Regions from separate parts of the Vibrio sp. 2433-A1 genome, predicted to be linked through region 2. Evidence: predicted binding sites of a transcription regulator. Region 2 holds the regulator's gene; each other region holds the start of a gene.
The links. The regulator PurR, encoded in region 2, represses purine synthesis genes. The targets are predictions, from matches to a motif close to TNANGNAAACGTTTNCNTNA.

Region 1: the regulator PurR is predicted to act here: its motif matches at 1,847-1,866, upstream of purL (phosphoribosylformylglycinamidine synthase).
Region 3: the regulator PurR is predicted to act here: its motif matches at 1,148-1,167, upstream of purE (5-(carboxyamino)imidazole ribonucleotide mutase).
Region 4: the regulator PurR is predicted to act here: its motif matches at 2,080-2,099, upstream of purM (phosphoribosylformylglycinamidine cyclo-ligase).

Annotation. Positions count from the first base shown of each region.
Region 1 covers NZ_JBRESC010000007.1:13,791-17,242, forward strand. Annotated here, with positions in the region: gene purL (phosphoribosylformylglycinamidine synthase) at 1-1,649, opposite strand, end outside; gene mltF (membrane-bound lytic murein transglycosylase MltF) at 2,001-3,452, shown strand, end outside.
Region 2 covers NZ_JBRESC010000005.1:188,130-191,581, forward strand. Annotated here, with positions in the region: gene torD (molecular chaperone TorD) at 1-125, shown strand, start outside; gene purR (HTH-type transcriptional repressor PurR) at 337-1,344, shown strand; cyclic di-GMP riboswitch class I at 1,489-1,576, shown strand; gene ACU01J_RS07365 (TfoX/Sxy family DNA transformation protein) at 1,711-2,304, shown strand; gene ACU01J_RS07370 (TVP38/TMEM64 family protein) at 2,448-3,140, shown strand; gene ACU01J_RS07375 (putative signal transducing protein) at 3,140-3,445, shown strand.
Region 3 covers NZ_JBRESC010000010.1:168,517-171,968, reverse strand. Annotated here, with positions in the region: gene hemF (oxygen-dependent coproporphyrinogen oxidase) at 1-465, opposite strand, end outside; gene tsaC (L-threonylcarbamoyladenylate synthase type 1 TsaC) at 487-1,044, opposite strand; gene purE (5-(carboxyamino)imidazole ribonucleotide mutase) at 1,239-1,724, shown strand; gene ACU01J_RS12330 (5-(carboxyamino)imidazole ribonucleotide synthase) at 1,729-2,862, shown strand; gene ACU01J_RS12325 (DNA topoisomerase family protein) at 2,906-3,452, opposite strand, start outside.
Region 4 covers NZ_JBRESC010000007.1:6,916-10,367, reverse strand. Annotated here, with positions in the region: gene purN (phosphoribosylglycinamide formyltransferase) at 331-972, opposite strand; gene purM (phosphoribosylformylglycinamidine cyclo-ligase) at 975-2,015, opposite strand; gene upp (uracil phosphoribosyltransferase) at 2,193-2,819, shown strand; gene rluF (23S rRNA pseudouridine(2604) synthase RluF) at 3,016-3,452, opposite strand, start outside.

The DNA.
Region 1 (3,452 bases), on a different contig from region 2:
TCTTGTGATTCGTTACACCAGATCTCAAGAGGGCTCATGCCCGGCTCATCGTTTGGTACATCACGTAGCTGGAAGATACCGCCACGCTCACCGTCATCAACAAGCTCTGGAAGTGCGTTAGAGATACCGCCCGCGCCCACATCGTGGATGAATGCGATTGGGTTAGCATCACCTAACTGCCAACAACGGTCGATCACTTCCTGACAGCGACGCTCCATCTCTGGGTTTTCACGCTGTACTGAAGCGAAATCTAGATCTTCTGCTGATTGACCAGATGCCATTGAAGAAGCAGCACCACCGCCAAGGCCGATGTTCATTGCAGGACCACCAAGTACGATTAGGCTTGCACCTACCGGGATCTCTTTCTTCTGAACGTGCTCGTCACGGATATTACCCATACCACCAGCAATCATGATTGGCTTGTGGTAACCACGAACTTCTTCGCCTGCGTGAGAGTTTACTTTCTCTTCGTAAGTACGGAAGTAACCTAGTAGGTTTGGACGACCAAATTCGTTGTTAAACGCCGCGCCACCTAGCGGGCCTTCTAGCATGATATCGAGTGCGTTAACGATGCGACCTGGCTTACCGAAGTCTGTTTCCCATGGCTGTTCAAAACCAGGAATACGTAGGTTAGATGTTGTGAAACCAACAAGACCTGCTTTTGGCTTACCACCGATACCTGTTGCGCCTTCGTCACGGATTTCACCACCAGAACCAGTCGAAGCACCCGGCCAAGGAGAGATAGCCGTTGGGTGGTTGTGCGTTTCCACCTTCATTAGGATGTGCGCTTTCTCTTGGTTGTAACCGTACTGACGAGTTTCTGGATTCGGGAAGAAACGACCGACATCAGAACCTACCATTACTGCTGCGTTATCTTTGTATGCAGACAGTACGTTTTCAGGCGTCGTTTCGAAAGTATTCTTGATCATCTTGAACAGAGACTTCTCTTGCTTAACGCCGTCGATAGTCCAGTCTGCGTTGAAGATCTTATGGCGACAGTGCTCAGAGTTCGCCTGTGCAAACATCATTAGCTCGATGTCAGTTGGGTTGCGATCTAGCTTGTTTACGAACGCATCGTAAAGGTATTCGATTTCATCATCCGCTAGAGCAAGGCCTAGGGTAACGTTTGCGTTTTCAAGCGCAGCACGGCCACCAGCAAGTAGATCAACGTCCGCTACTGGTGCAGGCTCAGCAATTTGGAACAGTGCCGCAGCTGAATCGAAGTCAGTGAAGATAACTTCCATCATGCGGTCATGAAGAATCGCTTTAAGCTCAACCAGTTGAAGCTCAGACAGGTCAGATGATGTTTCGATGTAGTAAGCCGTACCGCGCTCTAGACGAGCAACTTTAGCTAGGCCACAATTATTCGCGATGTCCGTAGACTTAGAAGACCAAGGAGAAATAGTACCAGGACGAGGAGTCGCAAGTAGAAGAAGACCTTCTGGCTTGTGCTCTTCAATTGTCGGACCGTAAGTCAGTAGTTTTTCTAGTTTCTCAACTTCAGACGCATCTAGGTCTGCCGTTAGATCTGCAAAGTGGGCAAACTCAGCGTAAATACCTGTTACAGGTAGGCCTAGTTCACGACAAAGCTCTAGAAGCTTGTTAACACGAAATTCAGATAGAGCTGGGGAGCCACGAAAAATTCTCATGTACTTAGGTCTCTTATGCAATTGATTAAGGTGATATTGGAATAAATTCAGTGGGTTAAAATGTTCTAGAGCACCTAATTGCTCTATACATTTCACTGTTTTCTTCGAAGCTATTCCGAAGGTTTTTCAAACCTATGCCGATTCCACCTCTTCGTTGCGAGCGCATTATATAGCAATTGTTTTTGTGATGTAACACCAAAAGCAACCGTTTGCGTCATTTTTTTCATCAATTTTGAATTTCGACAGAAAACGCTGTTTATTGTTCTCTATTACTAAGAGTTACTGTGATTGTCTTGCCTTGTTATACCACTTTGATATAAATGCCCTACTGGATGTATGAGATTGCCGTGAATGAAGAAGCATTACCTAACCCAACTAAAATCACTCTGCATATTATTTGCCAGCGCATTAGTGCTATCTGGCTGTCAAATCGAATCAGAACCTAAGAGTGATCTAGATTTAATAAAAGAGCGTGGCGTATTACGTGTGGGGACGTTGAACAACCAACTCTCTTACTATATCGGCCCAGATGGCCCTGCTGGTCTGGATTATGAATTAGCGCGTGAATTTGCTGATGAGCTAGGCGTGCAACTTGAAATGAAACCGGCCTATCGTATTTCTAGCCTGTACCCTGCACTGGAAAAAGGCGAGATCGATATCATCGCCGCAGGATTAAGCCAATCTCCAGAACGTTTAAAGTCGTTTCGACCCGGCCCAGCTTATTACTATGTCAGTCAACAAGTCATTTATAAGAAAGGTAGCTGGCGTCCACGTAACCTAGAGCAGTTACTAAATAGACAAGCGAAACTCATCGAAGAAAATGACGGCAACGACGTTTTAAGTATTGTGAGTGACTCGCACTTCAATCAAACACTGGCGGAGATTAAAGCTAAGCACCCTAACTTTTCTTACCACATCGATCCTAATGCCGATGTGAATGACCTACTCAAGAAAGTATCTAAAGGTCAACTGCGTTTTACATTAGCTGACTCGGTAGAGTTGTCTCTGTCACAACGTATTTATCCTGATGTTGCGTTAGCATTCGAGCTTACTGAAGACCAACCTATTTCTTGGTTTTTAAGCCGCTCACAAGATGAAAGCTTATACGGTCTATTGATTGAGTTCTTTGGCAACATTAAGCAATCTGGCCATTTAGCCTCACTGGAAGAAAAGTATATTGGTCACGTGGGAAGTTTTGACTATGTCGATACTCGCGCTTTCATTCGTGCGCTCGATTCAAAACTACCGAAATGGTCGCCGTTGTTTAAAAAGTATTCCGATGAATTTGACTGGCGCTTAGTGGCAGCACTGGGCTATCAAGAGTCCCACTGGAATCCTAAAGCGAAATCACCAACGGGCGTTCGTGGGATGATGATGCTGACACTACCGACAGCGAAAAGCGTTGGGGTAACCAATCGTCTCGATCCTGAGCAGTCAGTGCGTGGTGGTGTTGAGTACTTACGCAGAATGGTGTCACGTATTCCTGACTCAATTGAAGAGCATGAAAAGATTTGGTTTGCTTTAGCCTCTTATAACGTCGGTTACGGTCATATGATGGATGCGCGTCGCTTAACGAAGAAACAGGGCGGCAACCCAGATGCGTGGTCTGACGTTAAAGATCGCCTACCGTTACTGCGTCAAAAGAAATACTACAGCCAGACCCGCTATGGCTTTGCTCGAGGTGATGAAGCGCGTAATTACGTTGAGAACATTCGACGCTACTACCAGAGTATTATCGGTCATGTTGAGCAGAAAACGGTGGACAATGACGATGTCAGTATCGACGACCTAAAAGTGATTCAA
Region 2 (3,452 bases):
TAAGCTGGACGCCACAGTTCTCAGAAAAGTGTCAGAAGTTTGATGAGTTCGGTTTCTACTCGGCAATCAGCGCATTCGCTACTGCCTTCCTTGCTTTAGATCGCAGCTATCTGTTAGGCGAATAAAGACAACATTGTGACCTCCGGCAGGTTGCTTTCGTGTTTTTTTGTTTGCTCTTAAGAGTTTTGCGGTCTAAAATTGTGACCGCAAACGATAAAAACAAACGAATCAAATACAAACCGCTAAATAGAGCGGTTTTTGTGTTTCTGATACTTTCTGCTTAGGTATTCTAAACTGAATATAATTCCGCGGCAGTCATCGACAGGACAGAACCTTATGGCCACTATAAAAGACGTTGCTCGCCTAGCTGGTGTATCAACGACAACTGTGTCACATGTAATCAATAAAACGCGCTTTGTTGCTGAAGCTACGCAAGAAAAAGTAATGGAAGCAGTAACAGAACTAAACTACGCACCAAGTGCGGTTGCACGTAGCCTAAAGTGTAATACCACGCGCACGATTGGTATGCTGGTGACTCAGTCCACAAACCTTTTCTTCTCTGAGGTCATTGATGGTGTAGAGAGTTACTGTTACCGCCAAGGCTATACGCTGATCTTATGTAATACGGGCGGTATTTATGAGAAGCAACGCGACTACATTCGCATGCTAGCTGAAAAGCGCGTAGACGGTATTTTGGTCATGTGTTCAGACTTAACTGAAGAACTGAGCGAAATGCTAGATCGCCACAAAGACATCCCGAAAGTGGTTATGGATTGGGGGCCAGAGAGCTCTCAAGCCGATAAGATCATCGATAACTCGGAAGAAGGTGGCTATTTAGCAACTAAATACCTAATTGACCGTGGTCATACCGATATTGCCTGCCTAAGCGGACACTTTGAGAAAGCAGCGTGTCAGGAACGTATTCGTGGCTTTAAACGTGCGATGAACGAAGCAAACCTTCCAGTCAAAGAAGATTGGATTTTAGAAGGTAACTTCGAGTGTGATACTGCAGTTCTAGCTGCAGACCAGATCGCAGCAATGGACAATAAGCCAAGCGCAATCTTCTGTTTCAATGACACTATGGCTCTAGGGCTAATGAGTCGCCTACAGCAGAAAGGCATTCGCATTCCAGAAGATATGTCGGTAATTGGTTACGACAATATCGAGCTTGCGGAGTACTTCTCACCACCATTGACCACGGTTCACCAGCCAAAACGCCGTGTAGGTAAAAACGCATTCGAGATTCTACTAGAGCGCATTAAAGACAAAGAGCACGAAAAGCGTATCTTTGAAATGCACCCAGAGATCGTTGAGCGAAATACCGTACAAAATATTAAGAAATAACTTATTTGACATACACTTAGCTGGGTTGCTTTCATTGGCTAAGTGTATGAACCAAACCTATTTACTGAACCAAGATCACACTTATCCCATTCAAATGTGATGCCCAGCCCAAAATCCATTTATCCTTATTGTTGTTCGATTATGCCACGAACAGGGCAAACCATTTCGAAAGGATGGGACGCAAAGCCTCCGGCCTTCAACAAGTTAATTGTTTGGTAGCGGGGTTGCCGATGGTAAATATGCACACATGTCATATTGTAATTGCTAGCAATCGTATGACACTAGACTGACAACAAGCCTGCATAATTTTGCTACTCTCTCGGACCTGAATTGGTGGCGTATACATATACACCGAGAATACACAGCATGGATAAACCAATACTAAAAGACTCAATGCGACTATTTGAGCCGTTAGGCTTAATCAAGTCCCGCTCAATGTTTGGTGGCTTCGGTATTTTTGCCGACGACACTATGTTTGCATTAGTCGTCAATGATAAGTTGCACGTTAGGGCAGACGACGTACTTGCAAAGCAATTTAAATCTCTTAGCTTAGAACCTTACGTTTACAAAAAGCGCGGCTTTCCTGTCGTCACCAAATACTTTGCTCTAAGCGATGATTGGTTTAAGAATAAGGATAATACGCTTGAGATTGCCCAAGCTGCGCTAACTGCAGCGAACAGCGAAAAGAAACAGCAAGCGAAAGCTAAACCGAATCGCCTTAAAGATCTGCCGAACTTAAGGCTGGCTACGGAACGTATGCTGAAGAAAGCCGGTATTGATAGCGTTGAGAATCTCGAAGAAACAGGTGCAGTAAACGCATTTAAAGCGATTCAGTCTTCGCATTCTGCTGAAGTTAACGTCGAATTGCTTTGGGCGCTAGAAGGCGCAATTAACGGCACACATTGGTCAGTGATCCCTCATAGGCGACGTGAAGAGTTACTCAACCAATTAAATCATTAATCGGCAACACATTTTCCTTTCCCTTTTTAAAAAGTCAGCCGTTGTGCTGATTTTTTTTGTTTGTTGAAATTTACTGCTTGCTTTCCCTGTCTAGTCTATTAACACTTTGTATTAATCGGCCATGATTCTTGATGGAGCAGCACATGAATAAAAAAATCATACTTGGCGTTATCTTTGTATCACTTATCATTCTGTTAGGTGTGAACTTTGGCCAGTATCTCACGCTAGAAAACGCAAAAGCACAGCAAGCTGAACTTGCGGCCTTTATCTCAGAGAACTTTGTTGTTGCGGTAGTTACCTATTTCTTAGCCTATGTTGCGATTACCGCATTCTCTATACCAGGAGCGGCTGTCGTCACTTTATTAGGTGGTGCTCTTTTCGGTTTTTCAACCGGGTTACTTATCGTTTCATTTGCTAGTGCGATTGGTGCCACGCTAGCCTTTTTAAGCAGTCGATTTTTACTACGTGATTGGGTGCAGGGTAAGTTTGGCGAAAAGCTCTCTGCTATCAATAACGGTGTTAAAAAAGATGGCGCTTTCTACCTGTTTTCACTGCGCCTAATCCCAGTGTTCCCATTTTTCTTAATCAACTTGTTAATGGGGCTTACCCCAATTTCAACCGCTAGATACTACGTGGTGAGTCAAGTTGGTATGCTACCGGGTACTGCGGTATACATCAACGCAGGCACTCAGCTTGCGCAAATTGACTCGCTCTCTGGTATTGCCTCACCGACTGTTTTAGCGTCGTTTGCTCTGCTCGGCTTATTCCCAGTTGTCGCTAAGTGGATCATGGCTAAAGTAAGAACTGAGCCATCTGCATCTAATGGGAATGTTTGATGAAAGTATTTTCAGCCACCACACCTACCGAAGCTCACATCGTCTGTGAGCTTCTCAAGTATCAATACATTGATTGTGAAGTCCGTGGTGAAGGTATCTTTGGCTTACAAGGGGAAATCCCGTTTGGAGAAAGCAGCGAACCGTACATTTGGCTGTTTGATCAACGAGACAGTGAAAAAGCATCTGAGATCATTAAAGAGTTTCAGTCAGAACAAGGCAAGCAAGACTGGTACTGTGATAAGTGCAGAGAACAAAACGAAGGTCAGTTTGGTGCCTGCTGGCAATGTGGCAGCCTAGCACCGTAATTAAGTA
Region 3 (3,452 bases), on a different contig from region 2:
TTTCGCGGTGTTGTGCCAATATTGTGCGTCTTCTTCAAAAGGATAAAACGGCGTTAAGTCGAAGCCTCCGCCAAACCACCAGATAGGCTCTTCGCCCTCTTTTTCAGCAATAAAGAAACGCACGTTGGCGTGCGAGGTTGGTACATATGGGTTATTAGGATGCATAACCAATGACACCCCCATAGCTTCAAAACGACGTCCTGCCAATTCAGGTCGGTGCGCTGTCGCTGAGGCTGGCATTTCTTTACCTTGCACATGAGAAAAGTTCACGCCGCCTTGCTCAAACACAGCGCCTTCTTTCATCACGCGAGTTCGACCACCACCACCTAGCTTCTCACCAGGCTCACGGTGCCACTCATCCTCGACAAATAGTGCTTTACCATCGGCTTGCTCTAATTGCTGACAAATAGAGTCTTGCAGTGCCATGAGAAATTGTTTTACGGCTAATTTATCTATCGCTGACATTCGACTTCCTTTATTGCAGGGTTAACCCTGTCTCAATACTTGTGCGGTTCTTGCATCACGAATTTCACTCGGGTTTGTTCGACCACCCGTTTGCCCTTCTAGCACAGCCACCAATTTATCCCCAAGGTGCTGATAAACTTGCTCAGTGGTGAGACACGGCGGCTCGCCCGTTAAGTTCGCGCTGGTAGAGGTTAACGGCTTTCCAAATGCATTACACATCTTTTGTACTAAAGGATGATCAGTCACACGCACGGCAATCGAGTCATGTTGCCCCGAAACCCAATTAGAGACTTTATCACTGCTTGGCATGACCCAAGTGACAGGTCCAGGCCAAGTTTGCTGCACTCGCTCTAGCTGTTCGGCGCTCAAAGCTTGCTGATCAATATAAGGCAGCAGCTGCTGGTAATTAGCGGCAATCAGAATAAGCCCTTTCTCTACCGGGCGCTGTTTAAGTTCTAGTAGCTTTTTTATCGCACTCGGGTTATCAGGATCACAGCCAACCCCAAACACGCCTTCTGTTGGGTAGGCGATCACTTCACCCTGTTGTAGTGCACTGAGTGCTCGCTCAAAGTTACTCACCTAAGCATCCTATTTGATTAGCGGTTTGAGTTAAGTGTACAAATAATCGTTAGTCGTGGCTAAAGCTATTTAAGTGCCAATCTTTCATCTGCTGATCCAAACCAGACGCAAACGTTTGCTTAGTGATAAAATCCCCGTATAATGCGCTCAAATTATTTGCTCACCAATTCTACGCAGCTTTGAAGGAGTTTGAGATGAAAGTCGGTATCATCATGGGTTCTAAATCAGATTGGCCAACCATGAAACTAGCAGCAGAAATGCTGGATAGATTCGGCGTTGAGTACGAAACAAAAGTTGTTTCTGCGCACCGCACACCTCAACTGCTTGCTGACTATGCAAATAGCGCAAAAGAGCGTGGTCTGAAAGTGATCATTGCTGGAGCTGGCGGCGCAGCACATCTTCCAGGTATGGCGGCAGCCTTCACTTCATTGCCAGTGCTTGGTGTACCTGTACAGTCACGCGCACTGAGCGGCCTAGATTCACTCTACTCTATCGTGCAAATGCCAAAAGGTATTGCGGTCGGTACGTTAGCTATCGGCGAAGCGGGCGCAGCCAATGCGGGCATTCTAGCAGCGCAAATCCTTGGTACTCACGATAAAGAAGTCATGGCCAAGGTTGAAGCGTTCCGCGCTGAACAGACTGAAACCGTTCTAGCTAACCCAAACCCAGCTGAGGACTAATGCAATGCATGTTTTAGTGCTAGGTGCAGGTCAATTAGCTCGCATGATGTCACTGGCGGGCGCTCCGCTGAACATCAAGATCTCAGCGTATGATGTTGGCAGCCAAAACATCGTCCATCCACTGACCCAGACCGTGATAGGTCACGGCTTAGACAGTGCGATTGAAACCGCTGATGTCATTACAGCCGAGTTCGAACATATCCCTCATGACATTCTTGCGATCTGTGAGCAAAGCGGTAAGTTCCTTCCATCAAGTGAAGCCATCAAAGCTGGCGGAGATCGCCGCATAGAGAAGGGGCTGCTTGATGATGCAGATGTACGCAACGCTAAATATTATGTCATCAACAGCCGTGAAGACTTTGACCATGCGATTGAGCATGTCGGTATTCCAATGGTGCTAAAAAGTGCCTTGGGTGGCTACGATGGAAAAGGGCAATGGCGACTCAAAGATCAAGCGCAAACCGATAGTATCTGGGCTGAAATGGCTGAATGCATTGCCGCTACCGAGACTCAAGCAATTGTTGCTGAAGAGTTCGTACCATTTAATCGTGAAGTCTCTTTGGTCGGTGCACGCACTAAAGATGGCAGCGTTGCCGTCTACCCACTGGCAGAAAACGTGCACACCGATGGTGTTCTAACACTTTCAACCGCGATTGCCGATACAGAACTGCAACAGCAAGCTAAGCAGATGTTCACTGCCGTTGCCAATAAGCTCAACTATGTCGGTGTACTAGCGCTAGAATTCTTTGACGTTGATGGTACGCTACTGGTCAATGAGATTGCCCCACGAGTGCATAACTCTGGTCACTGGACTCAACAAGGTGCAGAGACCTGTCAGTTTGAGAACCACCTACGTGCGGTATGTGGACTGCCGCTAGGCTCAACCAAGCTGATTCGCTCTACTTCGATGATCAACATTCTTGGCGAAGATACCCTTCCTCAAGCGGTGCTTGAAATGGATGGTTGCCATGTGCATTGGTATGGTAAAGAGAAGCGCGCGGGCCGCAAAATGGGTCATATCAACGTTTGCGGAGACTACAACGGTGAGCTGCAGCGTAAGCTTTGTGCACTAGCAGATAGCTTAGACAAAGACGTCTTCCCTGCGGTACACGAGTTTGCCGCAAACTTTTCTGAGTAACCCTCACAAACAATAAAAAAACGGCGCACCCAGCGCCGTTTTTTTAATCTTGTTGAATGTGGTGACACTTTCGGTCAGCACATTGCAGCTTATCACCACTGGCGAGCTTTTTTTCTACCAATAGCGGATAGCCACACTTCTCACACTTGCCTGAAACCGGAGGCTGATTAACGGCAAACTTACATTTAGGGTAGTTATCACAAGCATAAAACAATTTACCAAAACGAGTTTTACGCTCAACCAATTGGCCTTTATGACATTCAGGGCACGAGTGCGTTTGCGGGGCCTGCTCTTGTTTAGGTTGATCGAGAGACTCGATATGGTGACAACTTGGGTAGTGACTGCAGCCAATAAACATGCCGTAGCGACCCTGACGTAATACCAACTCATTACCGCATTCAGGGCATGGCACGCCTAACTCTTTAACGATGTGTCCATCGTTTTGATGCAAGGGCTTAATGAAATCACACTCAGGATATTGGTTACAACCAAGGAAAGGGCCATGTTTGCCGTGACGAAGCTGAAGCTCACCTTCACGTTGCTCCGCTTGGCATTTAGGACACGACTGATGCTCCAACGCATGCTCATGC
Region 4 (3,452 bases), on a different contig from region 2:
CTCCAATAAATGATAACTGCTCTCAAATATACACACTCGGTTTAGTAAACTCAAAGCTTAAGCTTGTTCTAGCTCAAGCCTTGTCGAGTAGTGCTTGAGATTTATACAGAGAAATCAATTTTGCAGTTGTTGCTCTAGTTGATACGTCACTTCACCGTCTAAACGAAGCTATTTGGCTAGCTCTTGTAAGTAGGGTTTTAAGATCCATAGATTACCTCCATCATTTTTTGACAGCTTAATGGAGTAAAGATGAATAGGGGATTAATAAGGGCACAAAACAAAAAAGGCGAGCTGTGTACGCTCGCCTTTTAAATCGTGATAGTAAGAGTATTATTCTTCAGCGTAGCCGTGCATACCAAGAAGTTCACCATCAAGGTAAGCTTCTTTTTCGTCTTTCATCACCAAACGCTCTTCAACCAGCCACTTAACTACCATAGGGTAAATTTTGTGTTCTTGAGTTTGAACGCGTTCAGTTAGAGTATCGACAGTATCTTCGTCGAAAATTGGCACTTTAGCCTGCAGAATAACAGGACCACCATCAAGCTGCTCAGTCACAAAGTGAACGCTAGTTCCATGCTCTTCATCACCAGCATGGATAGCACGTTGATAAGTGTTAAGACCAGGGTACTTAGGTAGCAGAGAAGGGTGAATATTAATCATGCGGCCCATATAGTGGCGAACGAATTCACCACTTAAAATGCGCATGTAACCAGCAAGTACGATGACATCTGGCTTATATTCATCGATCTGCTTCATCAACTCATGGTCAAAAGCATCACGGGTATCGAAGGCTTTAGGGTCAAGGAAGTGTGCCGCAGCACCGGCGTTCTCAGCGCGCTCTAAAGCATAGACATTGGCTTTGTTGGAAAATACTGCGGTAACACGACCACCAGTAATGTCCTTGTCACATGCATCAATGATTGCCTGCAGGTTAGAACCGTTTCCTGAAACTAAAACGACGATACTTTTCATGCTTATTTGATCTCTACTTGTTCTTCGCCAGCTGCAGCGTTTGCGATCTCACCGATAACCCAAGCGTTCTCGCCTTCGGCTTTTAATAGCTCAACTGCTGCGTCTGCTTGGTCTTTAGGTAGAGCAACAACAAGACCTACACCACAGTTAAATGTGCGGTACATTTCGTGAGTCGTTACGTTGCCTTTCTCTTGTAGCCATTTGAAGATGATTGGCCATTCCCAACTGTTACCATCAACAACCGCTTTAGCGCCTTCTGGAAGTACGCGTGGGATGTTTTCCCAGAAACCACCACCTGTAATGTGAGAAATCGCGTGGATGTCGTGTTTCTCAATCATTTTCAGTGCTGATTTAATGTAAATCTTTGTGGGTTCTAGTAGGTGCTCACCAATAGTGCGACCAGCTAGTTCTTCGTTTTTATCTGCGCCAGATACTTCAAGGATCTTACGAATCAGTGAGTAACCGTTTGAATGAGGACCGCTTGAACCTACTGCGATAAGTGCATCACCAGCGGCTACTTTTGTGCCGTCGATTACGTCCTCTTTTTCTACAACACCAACACAGAAGCCTGCAACGTCGTAGTCTTCACCTTCGTACATACCCGGCATTTCAGCCGTTTCACCACCGATTAGCGCACAACCTGCTTGTACACAGCCGTCAGCAATACCAGAGACTACGTCAGCTGCTGTATCAACATCAAGTTTTCCTGTTGCGTAGTAATCTAGGAAGAACAGTGGCTCAGCACCTTGAACAATAAGATCGTTCACGCACATTGCAACTAGGTCAACACCGATGGTGTCGTGCTTTTTCATATCCAAAGCAAGACGAAGTTTAGTACCCACACCGTCAGTACCAGAAACCAATACTGGCTGCTTATATTTAGTTGGCAGTTCACATAATGCGCCAAAACCACCAATACCACCCATTACTTCTGGGCGACGTGTACGTTTTACAGCACCTTTAATACGGTCAACAAGCGCGTTGCCTGCATCGATATCAACGCCAGCGTCTTTGTAGCTAAGAGATGTGTTATCAGCACTCACAGGGAAGTCCTCGGTTTTTAAGTTGGATATGAAAACGGCGCTATTCTAACAGTGGATAAACCCATATAGCAAACGTTTGCGTAAGTTTTTTTATGCCATGATTAGGCAGAAATTGAGAACGAAATCGTTTATAATCTGGAGGTTTGATTAAATTTTACCTGAAATCCGGAGATGGAAATGAAAGTTGTTGAAGTGAAACACCCTCTAGTGAAGCACAAACTTGGTCTAATGCGAGAAGGTGATATCAGCACGAAGCGCTTCCGTGAGCTAGCGACAGAAGTAGGTAGCCTACTGACTTACGAAGCAACAGCAGACTTTGAAACAGAGAAAGTGACCATTGAAGGTTGGAACGGTCCAGTGGAAGTGGACCAAATCAAAGGTAAGAAAGTAACGGTAGTGCCTATCCTACGTGCAGGTCTAGGTATGATGGATGGCGTTCTTGAGCACATGCCGAGCGCACGTATCAGTGTTGTTGGTATCTACCGTGATGAAGAGACGCTTGAGCCAGTACCATACTTCAACAAGTTAGCGTCTAACATGGACGAGCGTATCGCGCTTGTTGTTGACCCAATGCTTGCAACAGGTGGTTCAATGATCGCAACAATCGACCTTCTAAAAGAGAAAGGTTGTAAAGCAATCAAGGTTCTTGTTCTAGTAGCTGCGCCAGAAGGTATTGAAGCGTTAGAAAAAGCTCACCCAGATGTTGAGCTATTCACAGCTGCAATCGATGAGAAGCTTAATGACAAAGGCTACATCGTTCCTGGTCTAGGCGATGCGGGTGATAAGATCTTCGGTACGCTATAAGCGGTCGATAGTGAATGATTTAAAAAGGGAGTCGATTGGCTCCTTTTTACGTCCTGTCATTCTATAGACCGACGAAGGAGAGAGTAGGGAATCTGTTTTGTTGAGAGATCCCCAACTCGTTCGTTCCTCACTCTCTAGGATGACGGGCAGAAATTAAAAGGGCTGACGTATTACGCCAGCCCTTTTGCAGTATCTTCTATTTCTTCAGACTTAATGTGCCGCCGCCTTTTGGCTTTGCTGGGTGCTGCGCTTTATCTGAAACAGGCTTATAGAAAGTCTTGCCTTTAGCCTGCTTACCTTTTGGCTCACTGTGTTTATCGCTGTTGCGACCCTTCTTAGAGTTTGGTGCGTGACGGAACTCGTCGGCGTTGCGGCCTTTAAAGGTGCGTTGTTTTTGGTTGCGGCGAGCTTTTGATTCCTGATTTTCTTCGCGGCTATCGAAGAGCTTAGCATCAGTCGCGCGGCGGATACGTTTACCTTTAGCGTCCATCTTTGATGCTTCTTCTGTGCCGCTTGAGTCTTCACACATCGCCAGGATCTCAGCAACTTCTGCATCTGTTAGGTAGCGCCATTGACCGTTAGGGATACCATCTAGAGAGATGTTCATAATACGCACACGACGAAGCTTAAATA